Regions from separate parts of the Neobacillus sp. 114 genome, predicted to be linked through region 2. Evidence: riboswitches for the same ligand, from Rfam matches in the RefSeq annotation. Region 2 holds a riboswitch; each other region holds the start of a gene.
The links. A riboswitch is a leader RNA that binds a small molecule or an ion and turns the genes downstream of it on or off. The one in region 2 is predicted to bind lysine.
Positions count from the first base shown of each region.

Region 1: it holds a riboswitch for lysine, as region 2 does, so the genes downstream of both, QNN06_RS24840 (aspartate kinase) here and dapA (4-hydroxy-tetrahydrodipicolinate synthase) in region 2, are expected to answer to the same signal.
Region 3: it holds a riboswitch for lysine, as region 2 does, so the genes downstream of both, QNN06_RS21405 (amino acid permease) here and dapA (4-hydroxy-tetrahydrodipicolinate synthase) in region 2, are expected to answer to the same signal.

Region 1 covers NZ_CP126144.1:5,054,791-5,060,737, reverse strand. The annotation lists gene trxA (thioredoxin) at 1-188, shown strand, start outside; gene uvrC (excinuclease ABC subunit UvrC) at 319-2,094, shown strand; lysine riboswitch at 2,161-2,338, shown strand; gene QNN06_RS24840 (aspartate kinase) at 2,442-3,662, shown strand; gene QNN06_RS24835 (YslB family protein) at 3,754-4,200, opposite strand; gene QNN06_RS24830 (succinate dehydrogenase cytochrome b558 subunit) at 4,621-5,229, shown strand; gene sdhA (succinate dehydrogenase flavoprotein subunit) at 5,289-5,947, shown strand, end outside.
Region 2 covers NZ_CP126144.1:4,282,093-4,288,039, reverse strand. The annotation lists gene QNN06_RS20805 (sulfite exporter TauE/SafE family protein) at 1-741, opposite strand, end outside; gene dapA (4-hydroxy-tetrahydrodipicolinate synthase) at 1,121-2,008, opposite strand; lysine riboswitch at 2,121-2,301, opposite strand; gene QNN06_RS20795 (D-2-hydroxyacid dehydrogenase) at 2,517-3,449, shown strand; gene QNN06_RS20790 (NAD(P)-dependent oxidoreductase) at 3,472-4,359, shown strand; gene QNN06_RS20785 (NADP-dependent oxidoreductase) at 4,526-5,542, shown strand; gene QNN06_RS20780 (phosphatase PAP2 family protein) at 5,700-5,947, shown strand, end outside.
Region 3 covers NZ_CP126144.1:4,405,345-4,411,291, reverse strand. The annotation lists gene asnS (asparagine--tRNA ligase) at 1-213, shown strand, start outside; gene QNN06_RS21425 (hypothetical protein) at 271-444, opposite strand; gene QNN06_RS21420 (DUF2089 domain-containing protein) at 671-1,042, shown strand; gene QNN06_RS21415 (SHOCT-like domain-containing protein) at 1,043-1,429, shown strand; gene QNN06_RS21410 (hypothetical protein) at 1,432-1,701, shown strand; gene QNN06_RS21405 (amino acid permease) at 1,733-3,214, opposite strand; lysine riboswitch at 3,317-3,506, opposite strand; gene QNN06_RS21400 (YitT family protein) at 3,778-4,590, shown strand; gene QNN06_RS21395 (PH domain-containing protein) at 4,670-5,272, opposite strand; gene QNN06_RS21390 (DMT family transporter) at 5,505-5,947, shown strand, end outside.

The DNA of each region.
Region 1 (5,947 bases), 770 kb from region 2:
ATGCTGAAATGGGAGATAAAGTAAAAATCACGAAACTTGACGTGGATGAAAATCCGCAAACGGCTTCTAATTTTGGAGTAATGAGCATTCCAACTTTACTAGTGTTGAAAAACGGTGAAGTTGTTGATAAAACTGTCGGCTTCCAACCAAAAGAAGCTTTAGCTGGCTTACTTCAAAAGCATCTATAAGCCCTCAATTAAAATAACCTTAACCGGTACTTCGGTTAAGGTTTTCTTTTTTCTAAAGACTCCCTCTTTAATTTGCGGGCAGATTGATTTAAAATTTGAAGAGAAACTCTGAGTGGGAGGAGCGGCCGGAATGAATGAAACCATTAAACAAAAGTTAACGCTGCTGCCGGACCAGCCCGGCTGCTACTTGATGAAGGATCGTCAAGGATCGATTATCTACGTTGGTAAGGCGAAAGTATTAAAGAACCGTGTTCGGTCTTATTTTACCGGTTCGCATGATGGGAAAACCCTTCGCTTGGTAAACGAGATTGAAGACTTTGAGTATATCGTGACCTCATCCAATATTGAAGCACTTCTGCTTGAATTAAATTTAATAAAAAAATATGATCCGAAATATAATGTCATGCTTAGGGATGATAAGACTTATCCATTTATTAAGCTGACTGCGGAAAGACACCCAAAGCTAATTATTACAAGAAAAGTAAAAAAGGATAAAGGTAAGTATTTTGGTCCATATCCCAACGTAGGGGCTGCCAACGAAACAAAGAAACTGCTTGACCGGATTTATCCGCTCCGCAAATGTTCTACGCTTCCTGACCGAGTCTGCCTCTATTATCACTTGGGGCAGTGCCTGGCGCCTTGTGTAAATGAGGTTTCAGAAGAACAGTATAAACAAATGACCGATGAAATTACCCGCTTTTTAAATGGCGGTTATAAGGAAATAAAAAAGGATCTGACAGAAAAAATGCAGGCTGCCGCGGAAGAGCTTGATTTTGAAAGAGCAAAGGAATTCCGTGACAAAATCATTCATATTGAAACAATCATGGAAAAACAAAAGATCACGATGACGGATTTTACTGACCGTGACGTATTCGGCTATGCCGTTGACAAAGGCTGGATGTGTGTTCAAGTATTTTTTGTGCGTCAGGGGAAGCTGATTGAACGAGACGTTTCGATGTTCCCTATTTATAATGAGCCGGAAGAAGAAATCCTCACATTCCTCGGCCAATTTTATCAGAAGACGAACCATTTTAAACCGAAGGAAATTCTCATCCAGGACGATGTGGATTTGCAGATGGCTGAGCAGTTATTGGAAGTAAAAGTCATTAAGCCGCAGCGGGGCCAGAAGAAGGACCTTGTCAAAATGGCAATTAAAAATGCGAAAATCGCCTTGAATGAAAAATTCTCTCTTATTGAAAAAGATGAGGAAAGAACGATCAAAGCCGTTGAAAACCTCGGAGAAATGCTTGGCATTTATACGCCCCACCGGATCGAAGCCTTTGATAACTCTAACATTCAAGGAACAGACCCAGTTTCAGCGATGATTGTTTTTACAGACGGCAAAGCAAACAAGCGGGAATATCGGAAATATAAAATTAAGTCTGTTGAAGGCCCGGATGATTATGAATCAATGAGAGAGGTAACGAGACGAAGATACTCGAGGGCTCTAAAGGAAGAGCTTCCGCTGCCTGACTTGATCATCATTGACGGTGGAAAGGGACATGTGGAAGCTGTCCGCGATGTGCTAGAAAATGAATTGGGGCTGGACATACCTCTCGCTGGACTAGTGAAGGATGAGAAGCACCGCACATCACAGCTTATGTATGGGAATCCATTAGAAATTGTAGCGCTCGCCCGGAATAGCCAGGAATTTTATTTACTCCAGCGAATCCAGGATGAAGTTCACCGCTTTGCGATTACCTTCCACCGGCAGACACGCGGTAAAACCGCATTCCAATCCCTACTTGACGATATTCCTGGGATTGGCGAAAAACGCAAGAAGCAGCTATTAAAGGAATTTGGCTCTGTTAAGAAAATGAAAGAGGCAACCCTTGAGGAATTTAGAGGGATTGGAATCCCCCAAAATGTGGCAGAAGAATTAATAAAAAAACTTCAGTCACAATAATTGTCACTCTAATATTACTATGCTATAATGAATAAAAATTTAATAGACTATCACTTTTATAAGTTAAGTGAAGGTAGAGGTGCGAGCTTCAAGAGTAAAGGCCCGGAGAAGGATGAGCTTCAACGATGGGCTTTGAAAGGGAATGTTCGCCGAAGTAGGGAAACACTCATTATTTTCCTTGCTGGTTCGTCATTGAAAAAATGCCGGATTGTCAAGACCGTTGTCTTGGAGCGCTATCTTTCATTGTCTACTAACGCGAAAATTTTAATTTTGTGTTTTCAAAGCAATGGGATATGCTCCCATTGCTTTTTATTTTTTTACAAGAATGACTGAGAGAAGGGGAAGACATGGGTTTAATAGTACAGAAATTTGGCGGGACCTCCGTTGGCAGCATTGAAAAAATTCTAAATGTCGCAGAATGTGTGCGGGGGGAAAAGGAACGTGGAAACCAAGTAGTGGTCGTTGTTTCGGCAATGGGAAAATCGACGGACCAGCTTGTTAATATGGCAAAGGAAATATCCGAGCAGCCGAATAAGCGGGAAATGGATATGCTTCTCTCAACAGGTGAGCAGGTGACGATCGCATTGCTTTCGATGGCCTTAAACCAAAAAGGGCTGGAGGCCGTTTCCTTTACAGGCTGGCAGGCTGGAATCATGACAGAGCCTGTTCACGGCAATGCAAGGATTTCGAAAATAAACACTGATGCTGTTCAAAAACAGCTTCATGCGGGAAAAGTCGTCATCGTGGCTGGATTCCAAGGGGTTACCGAAGACGGGGAAATCACTACGCTCGGACGTGGGGGCTCTGATACAACTGCAGTTGCGTTGGCTGCTGCTCTAAATGCGGATAAATGTGATATTTATACCGATGTAACCGGGGTATTTACAACGGATCCCCGTTATGTCAAGAACGCTCGGAAATTATTATCGGTATCGTATGACGAAATGCTTGAACTGGCCAATTTGGGTGCGGGAGTTCTACATCCAAGAGCGGTCGAGTTTGCAAAAAATTATAATGTAAGGCTTGAGGTCCGCTCTAGCATGGAGAAGGTTGAAGGAACTGTAATTGAGGGGGAAGCAACGATGGAACAAAATTTAGTCGTACGCGGAGTCGCGTTTGAAGATGGAATCACACGTGTTACTGTTTTAGGGCTTAGAAATTCATTAACAAGCTTATCAACTATTTTTACGACATTGGCCAAAAATCAAATTAATGTGGATATTATTATTCAAAGCACAACAGAAGAGGGAGCTGCCAATCTCTCCTTTTCCATCCATACCGATGATTGGATCCCAACCTTAAATGTGCTTGAAAACAATAAAGAAACACTTGCCTATGACCAGCTTGATGCTGAGAATAAACTGGCAAAGGTATCAATTGTTGGTTCCGGAATGATTTCTAATCCTGGTGTGGCTGCGAAAATGTTTGAGGTTCTTGCGAACAGCAATATTCCTGTAAAGATGGTCAGCACCTCAGAAATCAAAGTATCAGCTGTAGTAGAAGAAAAAAATATGCTCAAAGCAGTAGAAGCCTTGCACGAGGCATTTGAACTTGGGAAAATTAAATGAAAACTCGCCGATTGGCGAGTCCGGCAGGACGGTTCATGAGGCGTAGCTGAATTTATGCCTTAAGAAAGGGGGCCTGTGGCCCCCTTTTCTTTTAGTCTAGTTTATCCCATTTGACGGTGAAGCAAACTTTGTTCGATTTTTTGACCGGGTGTTCGAAGGTTTCCGCAATAGCCCCTTTTTGGACTTCGATTTGCTGAGCAAGGAAGCCGGCTTCAAGTTGAAAGAAGTTTTCCGCTTTTGATTTAACACGCGATACAATCATTGGACTTGCCAACTCGAATTCCAGCTCATTTTTTGCTTCCTTCTTAATTTCTAACTCACCCCAAGAAGCTTTTGCAAAAAAATCTATCAGGCTTTCGTAGCTTTCCAAAGGAAATTTTCGGGCGAGACGTTTCCCTGCCCAGTAAAGAATTTCAGGAGTGTCCTTGCCGAAAATTTCAGGAAGAAGAACTTCTCTAATTAATTCATAGCCAAATATAGAGATTGTCCTTGGTTCCGGCGTTTGTAGATCTTGGTCCATTACTGCACTATCTTTCATTTACTTCCCCTCTTTCTATCATTCTATTATATACAAATCGAGTTCTGTTTCAGTACAGTTTTCTAATAATGTAAAGAAGTCGCAAAGAAATTTATTATTTTACAATATTTGTTCTTGTTTCTTATCATAATTATCGTTTCCGATATAGGAAAAAAATTCTCCCGTAAGATGTTGGTAATTACAAGCAAAAATAAAGCGCTTACAAAATGATAACATGTCGAAATTCATATCTATCATAATATCAATATATTTTAAAAATTTTATTTTTCATCGCTTTTTTATGTATCCGTTTCCTTGACGCTCTATGATGTTGGGAGTAAAATGGACATGTCACATAATTGTCACAGTGATGCTAGGTTATATTAATGAAGGAAGTAAAAACTTAACATCATTTTTTAAAATTTAAAAGGGGGTAAATCAATGGCGGGGAATCGCGAATTTTTCAATCGGAGACTGCACTCGTTGCTTGGGGTTATCCCAATCGGGGTATTCATTGTACAGCACCTGATTGTCAACCACTTTGCAACAGAAGGAGTGGAATCCTTCAACAAAGCAGCAAATTTCATGGGGACTCTTCCGTTCCGTATTGTCCTTGAAACAGTAGTAATTTATTTACCTTTGCTGTTCCATGCAATCTATGGATTGTACATTGCATTTACAGCAAAAAACAATGTTTCAAGATTTGGTTTCTTTAGAAACTGGATGTTCATGCTTCAGCGTGTATCAGGGGTAATCACTCTTATTTTTATCGCATGGCATGTTTGGGAAACACGTATTGCCGCTGCATTCGGTGCTGAGGTTAACTTCCAAATGATGCATGATATTCTTTCTTCACCAATCATGTTTGCATTTTATGTAATTGGTATTATTTCAGCTATTTTCCACTTTGCGAACGGATTATGGTCATTCATGGTAAGCTGGGGTATTACGCAATCCCCAAGGTCACAAACTATTGCTACATATTTTACGATGGTAGTTTTCGTACTTCTATCTATCGTAGCCGTTCAAACTCTATTAGCTTTTGTTTGATAAATTAATGATTTCTTGATTGGAAAAATATTGGATTTGGATTAAGGGAGTGAGTCACGATGAGTAAAGGTAAGGTGATCATTGTCGGTGGCGGATTGGCCGGCTTGATGGCGACTATTAAAGTTGCAGAACACGGAACTCCTGTAGAATTATTTTCTCTTGTTCCTGTTAAACGCTCTCACTCTGTTTGTGCCCAAGGCGGTATTAATGGAGCAGTAAATACTAAAGGTGAAGGGGATTCCCCATGGATTCACTTTGATGATACGGTTTACGGCGGAGATTTCTTGGCTAACCAGCCTCCGGTTAAGGCAATGTGTGATGCTGCGCCTGGTATTATCAATTTATTTGACCGGATGGGTGTTATGTTTAACCGTACTCCGGAAGGTCTATTAGACTTCCGCCGTTTCGGGGGAACTCAACACCACAGAACTGCATTTGCTGGTGCTACAACTGGTCAGCAGCTTTTATATGCATTAGATGAGCAGGTTCGCCGCCACGAGGTAGCAGGGCTTGTTACTAAATATGAAGGCTGGGAGTTTTTGGGTGCAGTCGTTGACGAGGAAGGCGTTTGCCGTGGAATCGTTGCCCAAGACTTAAAAACAATGGAAATCAAATCATTCGTTGCGGATGCTGTTATTATGGCAACTGGCGGACCTGGTATTATCTTTGGTAAATCTACAAACTCAGTAATTAACACTGGTTCTGCAGCATCGATTGT
Region 2 (5,947 bases):
AATGATGACCGCTGAGATGACCGTACGAAGGGGCTTTGTCGGTACTTTTGAAGATAAGGTACTCCCTATTAAAACGCCAGGGATCGACCCGATTAACAGGTTCCCTACAAGCATATAATTGACACTTCCAGCATTCGCGTGGAGGAGTCCGGCAACAGTCACTAATAAAAAGGCATGGGCAATATCGGTGCCAACCAGCTCAGATCCTTTCAAGCGGTAGAGATATAGCATGGCAAGGGCAAATAATGATCCTGATCCTATTGAAGTCAGGCCGACGATAAAGCCGAAACCGGCACCGATTAAAATTGTTAATGTTCGTTTTTCCTCAATCGGCCTTAATTGCCAGCGGTTCGGCCTGATTTTATTATCAAAAAATGTCTTAATTAAAATGGCTGTGGCCACTAGAATTAGAACATAGCCAAGTCCATGTTTGATAATTTGTTCTTGATTGTGGAAATATTTTTCAAAAACCTGAAGGATGAGAATGGCTCCTGCTGCACTTGGGACACTACCGATAGCAAGATACTTCATGAGTTTAAAGTTAATTGTTTTCTGTCTCCAATGCTGAATGACTCCAAACAGTTTTGTAATGGAGTTGTAAACAAGGTCCGTTCCCACCGCAATGGAAGGCTGAATTCCGACCATGATGAGCACTGGGGTTAACAATGCTGCCCCTCCAACCCCTGTTAATCCTACCAATAACCCAACTAATAATCCCATTAATGCAATTCCTATGCTCATGTTGGGGGCCTCCTTCTTTCATGATGAATTCCGAGTAAATATATGTGAATTATAGAGTTTGAAGGAGATTTTGTAAACACTTTTCTGAATTTATTAAAGAAATATTTTTGCAGTGAGGATAGAGGGAAAAAAGATTAGCGGATACATTGAGGCCATGAAGGACATAATGGACAAGGGAACAACTAAAAATGTCCTTCATCAAGGTTATGAAGGACATTTTGAAACAGGTAACGGAAGGTTTTGGTCTTCAACGGGGTTATGAAGGACATTATGAATTGGTGACAACATGAATTTGTCCTTCATCAAAAAAATGAAGGACAAATCCAACCAGAATCCGGTTATTTTTGTCCTTCTTAAACCGATATCAAATTATATCATTCTACAAAACTTCCACTGCACTGTTCTGCAACAGCACATTTCGAAGCGTTTTAGTCTCCTCATCGTTTAATGGAATCAGCGGCAAGCGCAGACCGCCAGCATTGATCCCTTTCATATTTAAAGCTGCTTTTACAGGTGCTGGGCTAGGCGCTGCAAATAAAGCCTTCATAATGGGCAGTAATTCACGGTGTGCTGCAGCAGCGCCCGCCAAATCCCCATTTTTAAAGCGTGTAACCATATCCTGCATTTCATTCCCGATAATATGAGATGCAACGGAAATCACACCAACGCCGCCAATCGAAAGCACCGGCAAGGTCATTCCATCATCACCACTGTATAAAGAAAAGTCATCAGCAGTTTGTTTAACAATTTCGGCCATGTCATCCAAGTGGCCGCTAGCTTCCTTAACCGCTACGATATTAGGAATCTGAGAAAGGCGGATGACCGTTTCAGCAGATATATTGACGACACTGCGGCCCGGAATATTATAAAGCATAACCGGAAGAGAAGTAGATTCAGCAATCGCTTTAAAATGCTGATACATGCCCTCCTGGGATGGTTTATTATAGTATGGTGCAACGAGCATGATGCCGTCTACGCCGACTTCCTCTGCTAGCTTTGTTAGACTGATTGAGGATCTTGTGTTGTTGGAGCCAGTGCCTGCAATAACGGGAACTCTCCCGTCCACAACTTCAACCACAAATTTAAATAATGCCACTTTTTCCTCAGTTGATAAGGTAGGGGACTCACCAGTTGTTCCACAAACCACCAACCCGTCAGTACCATTCGCTAATAAATAATTTACTAAATCACTCGTCGCATTAAAATCAATTTCGCCATGCTGATCAAACGGAGTCACCATTGCTGTTAAAACTTGGCCAAAGTACATAAATTTCACCCTTTTAAAATTATTTTTAAAAAGAGGTAAGGCCAAACGCAAAAAGCAGCTGAGGGAAGGGCCCAACAGCTGCATCAGAAACGTTAATTTTACAAGTTCCCCTGCGTGAGATAGCCCTCCATATAGTTTCCTATATGACAATTCTGTATTTATTCAATAACAGAACCAGCTTCCGGAACAATGAGATCCTCAGAAGCTTCGGCAAATTCCCCTTTCTGCCACCGTCAACGGGTCCCATTACCCTTGGATGGTTTACTGATGGTCTTTGCGCCTCTATCCTCACTTCATAAGGTATGAAGTAAGAAGTATGTAATTAAAATTAATATAACAGAATATTCCTATTTGTTCAAGGGGTTTTTATAAAAAACACTAAAATCGTATATTTATTGATAGTTATATAGCATTGGGAGGAGAGCAGGGATTAACAGACTACGCTTCTTTTTTGAGTTTTTTCCCAATTATCCTTAAAATGGAGGTAATGTTGAAGAGGTGAATTATTGTGAAAATCGAAAATATTTTAATTGTCAGTCCCATGTATCAGGAGCTTCGGGCATACATCCAAAATGCGGGCGTCCAAAAGAATTTCCGTTATATCCCGGAGGATGAAGTTATTCAGGATAATTTGAAATGGGCGGATGCACTTGTATCTTTTAATCTCAAATCCGATTACGATTACAGTCATTTAAAATGGGTGCACTCGCTCGGTGCGGGAGTTGACCGTTTTTTATTTAAAAATGCCTGGGACGATAGTGTACTTTTGACAAGGACCATTTGTTCGTTTGGTCAAAGAATCGGAGAGTATTGTTTAAGCTACATATTAAGAGATTTACAATTTCACGAGGAGTTCCGGGAATTACAGTTGCAGAAAAAATGGCAGCAAAGGACTCCGAAGTTATTAAACGAACTCAAAGTGATGGTTTATGGAACCGGTGAAATTGGACAGGCTGCCGCGAAGCTTTTGTCTGGTTTCGGAGTGGAAGTTTACGGCGTCTCCCAAAGTGGAAAAGAAAAAGAGTATTTTAATGATGTAATGACTGTTGAATCTCATTTTACCCTACTAGGGGAAATGGATGTGATCATCAACACGATGCCGCTAACGGAACAAACGGCTGGATTTTTTAATAGTCAAGTTTTTCAAAAAGTAACAAATTCCGGTTTTATTAATGTTGGGCGAGGGGCATCGGTGGATGAAGAAGCATTGCTGCAAGCTTTGGAAGACGGGCAGGTCCGTTATGCTGTCTTGGATGTGTTTGCACAGGAGCCGCTGCCGGAAAATCATCCATTATGGAAACATCCTGGCGTACTGATTACCCCTCATATTTCAGCGGTAACGTCACCAGAAGAAGGTGCAGCGTGTTTTTTGGATACACTTAAAAACTTGGAAGAAAACAAACCTCTTAACAATAGAGTAGATACCAAGAAGGGATATTAGAATAGCAGGAGGATGAACGAAAATGACAGGAGTAATTGGCTTTATTGGCCTTGGAAATATGGGAGAGCCTATGGTCATGAATTTATTGAAGGCTGGTTTTCAGGTGAAGGTTTACAATCGAACTCCCGAGAAAACAAAGGCAGTTGTTGAAGCTGGCGCCGAGCAAGTGAACAGGCCTGCAGACGCCGCAGCACCTGGCGGAATCGTGATTACTATGGTGGCAAACGATCAGGCAGTAGAAGAGCTCGTTATGGGACCAAATGGGTTTGGGGAAGTGCTGGGGCAGGGCGGTATCCATTTATCAATGAGTACAATAGCTCCAGCAACATCACGAAAATTAGCAACTTATCATCAGGAGCATGGCAGCCAATATGTGGCCTCCCCAGTTTTTGGTCGTCCGGAAGCAGCGGCAGCTCAAAAATTGAATATTCTTAGCTCAGGGTCCAGTGTAGCGAAAGAGCGGGTAAAACACATCCAGGATGCTCTTGGCCAGCGTGTTTTTGATGTAGGGGAGGAGCCTGAAAGTGCCAATGTCATCAAGTTAGGCGGAAATTTTATGATTATGGCAGCAATGGAAGCAATGGCCGAAGCCTTTAATCTAGCTGAGAAAAATGGTATAGACCGGCAGCTGGCTGCTGAAATTTATGCATCAACCTTATTTAATTGTACAGTGTATCAAGGTTATGGCCAGATGATTGCCAAAAAGCAGTTTGAACCGGCGGGTTTTCAGCTGGCGCTCGGTCTTAAGGATTGCAACCTAGTTTTGGAGGAGGCAAACTCGACCCAGACACCGATGCCGTTAGCGGGTCTATTGCATAACCGCCTGCTAGCCTCAGTGGCCAAAAATCGCGGAAATCAGGATTGGGCAGCACTTACTAGAATTGCTCTTGAAGAAGCGGGATTGGAATAACAGGGTGCAGTGATGAATGTTGCTGAAAAAGTAAGAAAAATAAGAAAAATTGAAGGTATACGCTCATTAATTTCGTGTTCTGGCAGGAGATTAGCCGTAAAAGTAGAACATTATAATCAAACACCTAGAATTGCTTCTTGGAGTAGATAAAACAGGGAGTGGTTAGATGTCAAACCTTTTGAACAGAAAAATTTTATTGGCAAGCAGGCCAGTAGGAATGCCAGATGAAAGTAATTTTGAATTTATTGAGGAGAATGTTCCAGAACTTCAGGATGGTGAAGTATTGATTCGTTCTCTGTATTTGTCTGTAGACCCTTATATGAGGGGCCGGATGTCGGCTGCCAAATCTTATGCCAAGCCATATGAAGTCGGTCAGCCATTTAAAGGTGGGGTAGTTGGAAAAGTAGTCGAATCGAAAAATTCTCGGTTTGAAGCGGGCCAGTATGTAGACGGACTACTTGAATGGGCTGAATATAACGTTTCTGATGGAAGCGGCCTTCGCAGACTTAATCCAGAAATGGCACCTGTGACCACGGCACTTCATGTGCTCGGAATGCCTGGCTTGACCGCATATTTTGGATTGCTATACATAGGGGAGCCGAAGGAAGGGGAAACGGTTGTCGTTTCAGGTGCATCTGGAGCGGTCGGCACTGTTGTTGGTCAAATCGCTAAACTGAAAGGCTGCCGGGTTGTCGGGATTGCCGGCGGCGATGATAAATGCGCTTATTTGACTGAGGAACTAGGTTTTGATGCGGCAATTAACTACAAAGCAGAGGAGAACCTGCGTAAAGCATTGAAAGAAGCCTGTCCTAACGGTGTTGATGTTTATTTCGACAATGTTGGCGGTCATGTAAGCGATGCGGTGATGTCCTTAATTAATTTCCAGTCCAGGACTGCTATTTGCGGACAAATCTCCCAGTATAATGCGGATAAACCGCCTGTCGGTCCAAGGGTTGCCGGTCAGCTGTTGACAACCAGTTCCTTGATGAAAGGCTTTATTGTTTCTGACTATGCACAGCACAACAAGGAATGCTTAGCACAGCTAGCCCAGTGGGTAAGGGAAGGAAAAATCAAATACCGCGAAACCATCGTTGAAGGCTTTGACAACACCATCGATGCCTTCCTAGGACTTTTCCGCGGTGACAACATTGGTAAACAGCTGGTGAAAGTAGCGGAGGAATAATGAAGAAAAGAAGTGTCCCTTTGGGGCACTTTTTGTATTTTGCCCTGAGCGAGAGTGTATTAGAGGTAAAAAACAAGTTGCCTATTTTTCCGAAACTTTATGATATAAACAGAAATAGGGTAAAATAAAGGAAATTTTATCTGTGAGGTTACCAGTAATGAACTTGAAGTTTCAGCTAACACGTGCATTCATCCTAAGCGTCATCTCCCTTGCGGCCTTTGCTTTGATGGCTACGCTTATCGAGGCTCATAAGATTGTCCAATTTGATAGCACCATAATAAGTTCAGTACAAGGTCTTGAGTCACCTGCGTTAACAGCCATCATGAAATTTTTCACCTTCATCGGGTCGACAAAAATAGTGGTGATTCTCAGCCTCCTTATTATCTTCTTTCTCTATAAGGTGCT
Region 3 (5,947 bases), 120 kb from region 2:
GAAGAACGTGAAGAGGTTCTTGCTGCAAAAATCAAAAAACTTGGCATGAACGAAGAAGACTATTGGTGGTACATGGAATTAAGAAAATACGGCGCCACCAAGCATTCTGGCTATGGCCTTGGCTTCGAACGCCTGATCATGTACCTAACCGGAATGACCAATATCAGAGACGTGATTCCATTCCCAAGAACACCAGGAAATGCAGATTTTTAAACTAATTGACAAATAAGAAGACCAACCGAGTGGTTGGTCTTCTTATTTTGTCTGTTTCTAAAGTTCTTCTAATTCTTCCTCAAAATAAAATAAACTCGGCTGTTCTTTGACGATATAGGAATATCGCTTCATATTTTTTATATATTGCCACTTTAAAATCGTAACTGTCTCTCCGGTTGTTTTAATGCTCACCATTTGTCCATTTTGGTATCGATTATTGGTGCTTTTCAAATTAAACACTCCTTCTGTTATCTAATTGAGTATACCACATATTTACAAAACTGTTTGGTTGTTCAGGGGCATTTTTTTGTTTTTTTTGTTGCTTTAATTTAACGTTTTTAATATTGATTTTAACTAATTTAATTTTTTAAATAAATTAAATTAAAAATATTAATTTATCCTTTAAATTATTATGAAAGTGATGTATGATATGGTTAATAAAGGAAGGGAGAATAAAATGGCTTACCCGTTAATTACTAATTGCCCCGTTTGCAGCAAACAATTAAACATTACTAAACTGCAGTGTAAACATTGCCACACGACGGTGGAAAATGAATTCGAATTATCAAAGCTTGCCTCACTTGGACAGGAACAGCTTCATTTTATTGAAATTTTCCTGAAGTGCCGCGGAAGTATTAAAGAAGTCGAAAAAGAACTTGGGATTTCTTATCCGACCGTTAGAGGGAAATTAGACGACATCATTTCGGCCTTGGGCTACTCAGCAAACCGGAAGCCGGAGGTTGATAAGAAGAAGGTTGTATCCATGCTGGAAAAAGGGGAAATCACTGCCGAAGAGGCTATTGCCTTATTAAAAGAGGGGGATATGTAAATGAAAGATGAAATCTCTAGAGTGTTAACGTTGGTCGAGGAAGGTAAGCTTGATAAAGAAAAAGCGACTGAACTGATTAACATCCTTCAAGGGAAGGAACTAACTGTTGAATTAAAGAAAGAAACCTCATCATATGGCAGCAAAATGCTAAAAATCCGAGTTAATTCCCATGAAGGTGACAATGTTAATGTCAATCTTCCCATTAATCTTGTGAAAGCAGTGTTGAAGGTGGGCACCAGCATTGCCGAAAGAATTCCGCAAGCGGAAAAGTATGTGAAAGATATCAATGTAGATTTGTTGATAGAAGCGATTGAAAACGAACTAGACGGCCAAATTGTTGATGTTACTTCCGCAAATGGCGATAAAGTATTTGTGGTGATTGAATAAGCATGTTAAAGGTGGGTTTAAAAGTAAAAGGAAAAAGCTTTATGGTACCTGTTCCTTATGTTGTATTAAAACTATTTAGTTCGGTTATCACATCTAGAAGATTTATTGATTTTATAAACAAATCGATTAAAAAAGGCGGGGAAAAATTCGTCTTTCCAAAGATAGAAAAAAGGGACTTGAAGCCTTTATTGGATGGTCTGACCAAGTATAAAGGCCTGTTGTTAGTGGATACGAAATTAAAAGATGGGACAGAGGTTACTATTAGATTATAAAAAAATGGCTCCTTGGGAGCCATTTTTAATTTTAATTGTTTAAATCACACTTCTCCAAAGGAATAACCTTTGTTTTCTTTGTGAATTTATAGCCTAACCAAAGGATAAGGAATAATGGCAGACCGATATAGGATACTAAAACACCGTTCCAATCAATATGATCGCCCATAAATGCTGAATAGTTTTGCCCAATTACGACAATGGCGCAAACAATAAATGCAAAGATTGGGCCAAATGGGAACAGCTTTGATTTATATGGCAATAAATTTAGATCTTTGCCTTGAGCTACATAAGCTCTGCGGAAACGGTAATGACAAATCGCAATTCCTAGCCATGCGATAAAGCCGGACATACCGGAAGCATTTAAAAGCCATACATAAACTGTACCATCGCCAAAGAGGGATGCCAGAAAAGCAAGTGTTCCGACTAATGCTGTTACAATTAAAGCATTAACTGGCACACCATTTTTGTTCAATTTACCAAGAAATTTTGGTGCTTTTCCTTCACGTGCCAAATCCCAAAGCATCCGAGTCGATGCATACATTCCTGAATTACCTGCTGATAAAACAGCTGTTAAAATGACTGCGTTCATGACAGAAGCAGCAAATGCGATTCCTGCTTTTTGGAAAACAAGCGTAAATGGACTTACGGCAACATCTCCATTAGCAAGGTTTTCATTTGTGTAAGGAATAATAAGACCAATAACAAGAATAGCTAACACATAGAATAAAAGAATTCGCCAAAAAACTTGCTTTACTGCACGCGGAATTGATTTTTCTGGGTTATCTGTTTCACCCGCTGCAACACCTAAAAGTTCAGTTCCTTGGAAGGAAAATCCAGCTGCCATAAAGATTCCAAGCATAGCCATGAATCCGCCATGGAATGGTGCATCTCCAACTGTAAAGTTTTTAAAGCCAATTGCTTCATTTCCCATAATTCCAAAAATCATTAACGTACCAGCAATGATAAAGATCACAACAGTTACAACTTTAATTAATGAGAACCAATATTCCGCCTCGCCAAATCCCTTAACGGAAAGATAATTTAACAAGAACATGATAACTAAAAAGATGCTGCTCCATAATAGTGAAGGAGAATCTGGGAACCAGAATTTCATAATCATTGTTACTGCAGAAAGTTCTGCTGCAATCGTAATAGCCCAGTTGTACCAATAGTTCCAGCCTAGGGCAAAGCCAAGGGATGGATCCACGAATTTCGTAGCATAGGTACTAAAGCTTCCTGCTACCGGCATGTAGGCACCCATTTCAGCTAAGCTTTGCATTAAGAAATAAACCATAATGCCAATAACAAGATATGAAAGAATCGCTCCGCCAGGTCCCGCACTATGGATCGCTCCGCCGCTGGCAAGAAATAATCCGGTCCCGATGGTTCCACCAAGAGAAATCATCGTAAGATGGCGGGACTTTAAGCTCCGTCTTAATTCATTTTTATCATTTTTCGGACCCGTGGGCCTAGTGTATATTTCGTCTTTACTTACCTGCGATGTTTGCATGCTTATGACTCCTTTTAAATTTTTTTATAGGAAGGAGTTTGGAATAAAAAATGCCCTCGAAGCAGATTCGACGGCATTTGTATATACCCCGCATCATACCTTCCGAAAGATAGCTCAACACGTAAAGCTGGTAAGGCTAAACGTGACAGTTCTGTTCCTGTTCGGAGACAGCCCCAGCATGTTTCTCCAGAGAGAAAAACACACTTCGGCAGCTTTTCCTTTCAAACGGAGTCAAAAACATCTCTGCGTCTCGTCCATTTTACTGATAAAAACCGCGACCTCTACCTCATCGGTTTTGATGAGGATTTAATATTAAAAATGATATATTACTAGAGTATATACGTTTTAATAAATTTGTCAATATTATATTTTGGAAACGAGGGTTTAAGGGGTTTTTGTAAGGTGAATATTAATGTAATATGCCTTTATAATTATTCAACTTAATCTTTGGGCTCTATTTCCAGATAATTAATTGTTTTTTAAATATATTAATTAGTTTACATCCTAGCTATGAATCGTTATCATTTTTTTAAATAAATAGTGGAAAGACAGGAGAAATATTCATGCAGATGGTTGGAATTATTATCGGTTCTTTTATAATTGTAACTGCATTCAATCTTTTCCTTATCCCTCACGAGGTTTTAAGTAGCGGGATGAGCGGAATTTCGATGATAGTAGGAATGATTACCCCCATAAACACAGGAGTGGCTAATCTTTTGTTGAACCTTCCCCTTTTAATCATTGGCTATAAAATGCTAGGAAAAAGATTTATCTTTAATTCAATCTTTTCAGTGTTCGTTATTTCTTTAGGACTTTATTTAGTACCAGTGTTTCCAGTTGCGAAAGATACCATCCTTTCATCAATATTTGGCGGAGCTTTGACCGGTCTGGGGGTTGGAATCGTATTTCGAAGCTCAGGTTCAACGGGCGGATTTGATATCATCGGAATGATTGTTTCCCGGAAGAAAGACTTTCCAATCGGGGTGCTCCTCTCCGGAATGAACGCGGTTGTTATTGTAATTAGCGGATTTTTATTCAATTGGGATTCGGCCCTCAATACGTTGGTTTCGATTTTTGTTACAGGAAAAGTGGTTGACGCTATTTACACGGACCATGTCAAATTAACTTTAATGATAATAACAGAAAAGGGCGAAGAAATGAGAAATCATTTGGTGGCCAACTTATACCGTGGACTCACCATTATGGATGGGGTTGGAGGATATACAAATGGCAGCAGAAAGATTTTAATCTCGGTCATTTCAAGATATGAGTTAAACGAGGTTAAATCTCTTATTTCTGAAGTCGATCCGACAGCTTTTGTGAATATTACAGAAACGATAGAAGTAATGGGGTTGTTTCATCGGCCTAGCCCGTAATAATGTTTTTAAAAATAGAGGCCGTCTCAGTACCATGGGAGTTTAGTTCCGTTTATGAGACGGCCTCTATTTTGTATTTTTAATTGTTTATATATTTTTCAAAAACAAAGCCAAAATCTTTGACACAATATTGTTTTTTACTTTCCTCGAGCCACTGGAATGCTGCCTGATTCAACATTTTAAATTGAACAACCAAATTGTTGTCAGGAGTGGAGACGCGACCTAATGTTGTGGAAGCGACATCGAGACTTTGCTTGGCAAACTGAAGTGAAATTTCATTTTCATGGGTAATCTCGGAAATTTTTATAAGTGCCTTGTATAAATCTTTGACTTCCTCGATATGCTTTTTATGAATGTCAATGGAGAAAGGCTGAGAGCCGATTTTGAATTTGATTTCTACGTCTAGGTCGACTGTACCGGCCGTTTCCAACATAACATCTGATATTTTTTTTGTGGCATAGCTGTACCGATAAAGCATCCGCTTTTTGCTTGTAGCACTAGTACCATCAAGATGGATGAGAGCATTGTTTGTAAAGCAATACTCATCAGATTTTGATTTAATTAAGAAATAAATCTTCTCATTATCCTCATGCATTACGTAATCATCGGCATCCACCTTATCATAATCGGAAGGCTTAATCACCGACCCTACATCACTTAATCCCAACAAATCTGAAGCCACTTTTCCAAACGTTGTGTCAACCTCTCTCTACTTATAATATTTGCCATTCTTATGTACGAATAGGAGGTGCAGAGGTTTCGTTATTTGAATGACAATTTAAAATTTATTTCCAACATTTTTAGAGTATGTATTTTATTTTAAGGGAAAATCAGTATTAACAAACTATTCAGAAATCTGTTATACTTTAGAGTATTGAAATATTCAAAGCTGACAAGAGTTAAAGGGGAAAACAATGCGTCCTATCATTTTAGGCATCTTTGCCGCTTTCTTTTTTGCATTTACATTTATTTTAAACAGGGCAATGGACCTTGCTGGCGGCAGCTGGGTTTGGAGTGCATCACTAAGATATTTCTTTATGATTCCATTTTTATTGCTTATTGTAATGGGGAGGAAAAATCTTAAGCCACTCTTGAAAGAGCTGAAAACGGCACCAGGAAAATGGACTTTATGGAGTTGTATTGGCTTCGGTTTGTTTTATGCGCCGCTTTGTTTTTCTGCTTCCTATGCCCCCGGTTGGCTAATTGCTGCAACCTGGCAAATAACCATTATTTCAGGTTCCCTTTTAGCTCCCCTCTTTTATGAAAAGGTCATGACCATTAACGGCCCAATTATAGTGAGAGGGAAAATTCCCTTTAAAGGGCTGGCAATGTCATTAATCATTCTGATGGGAATCGT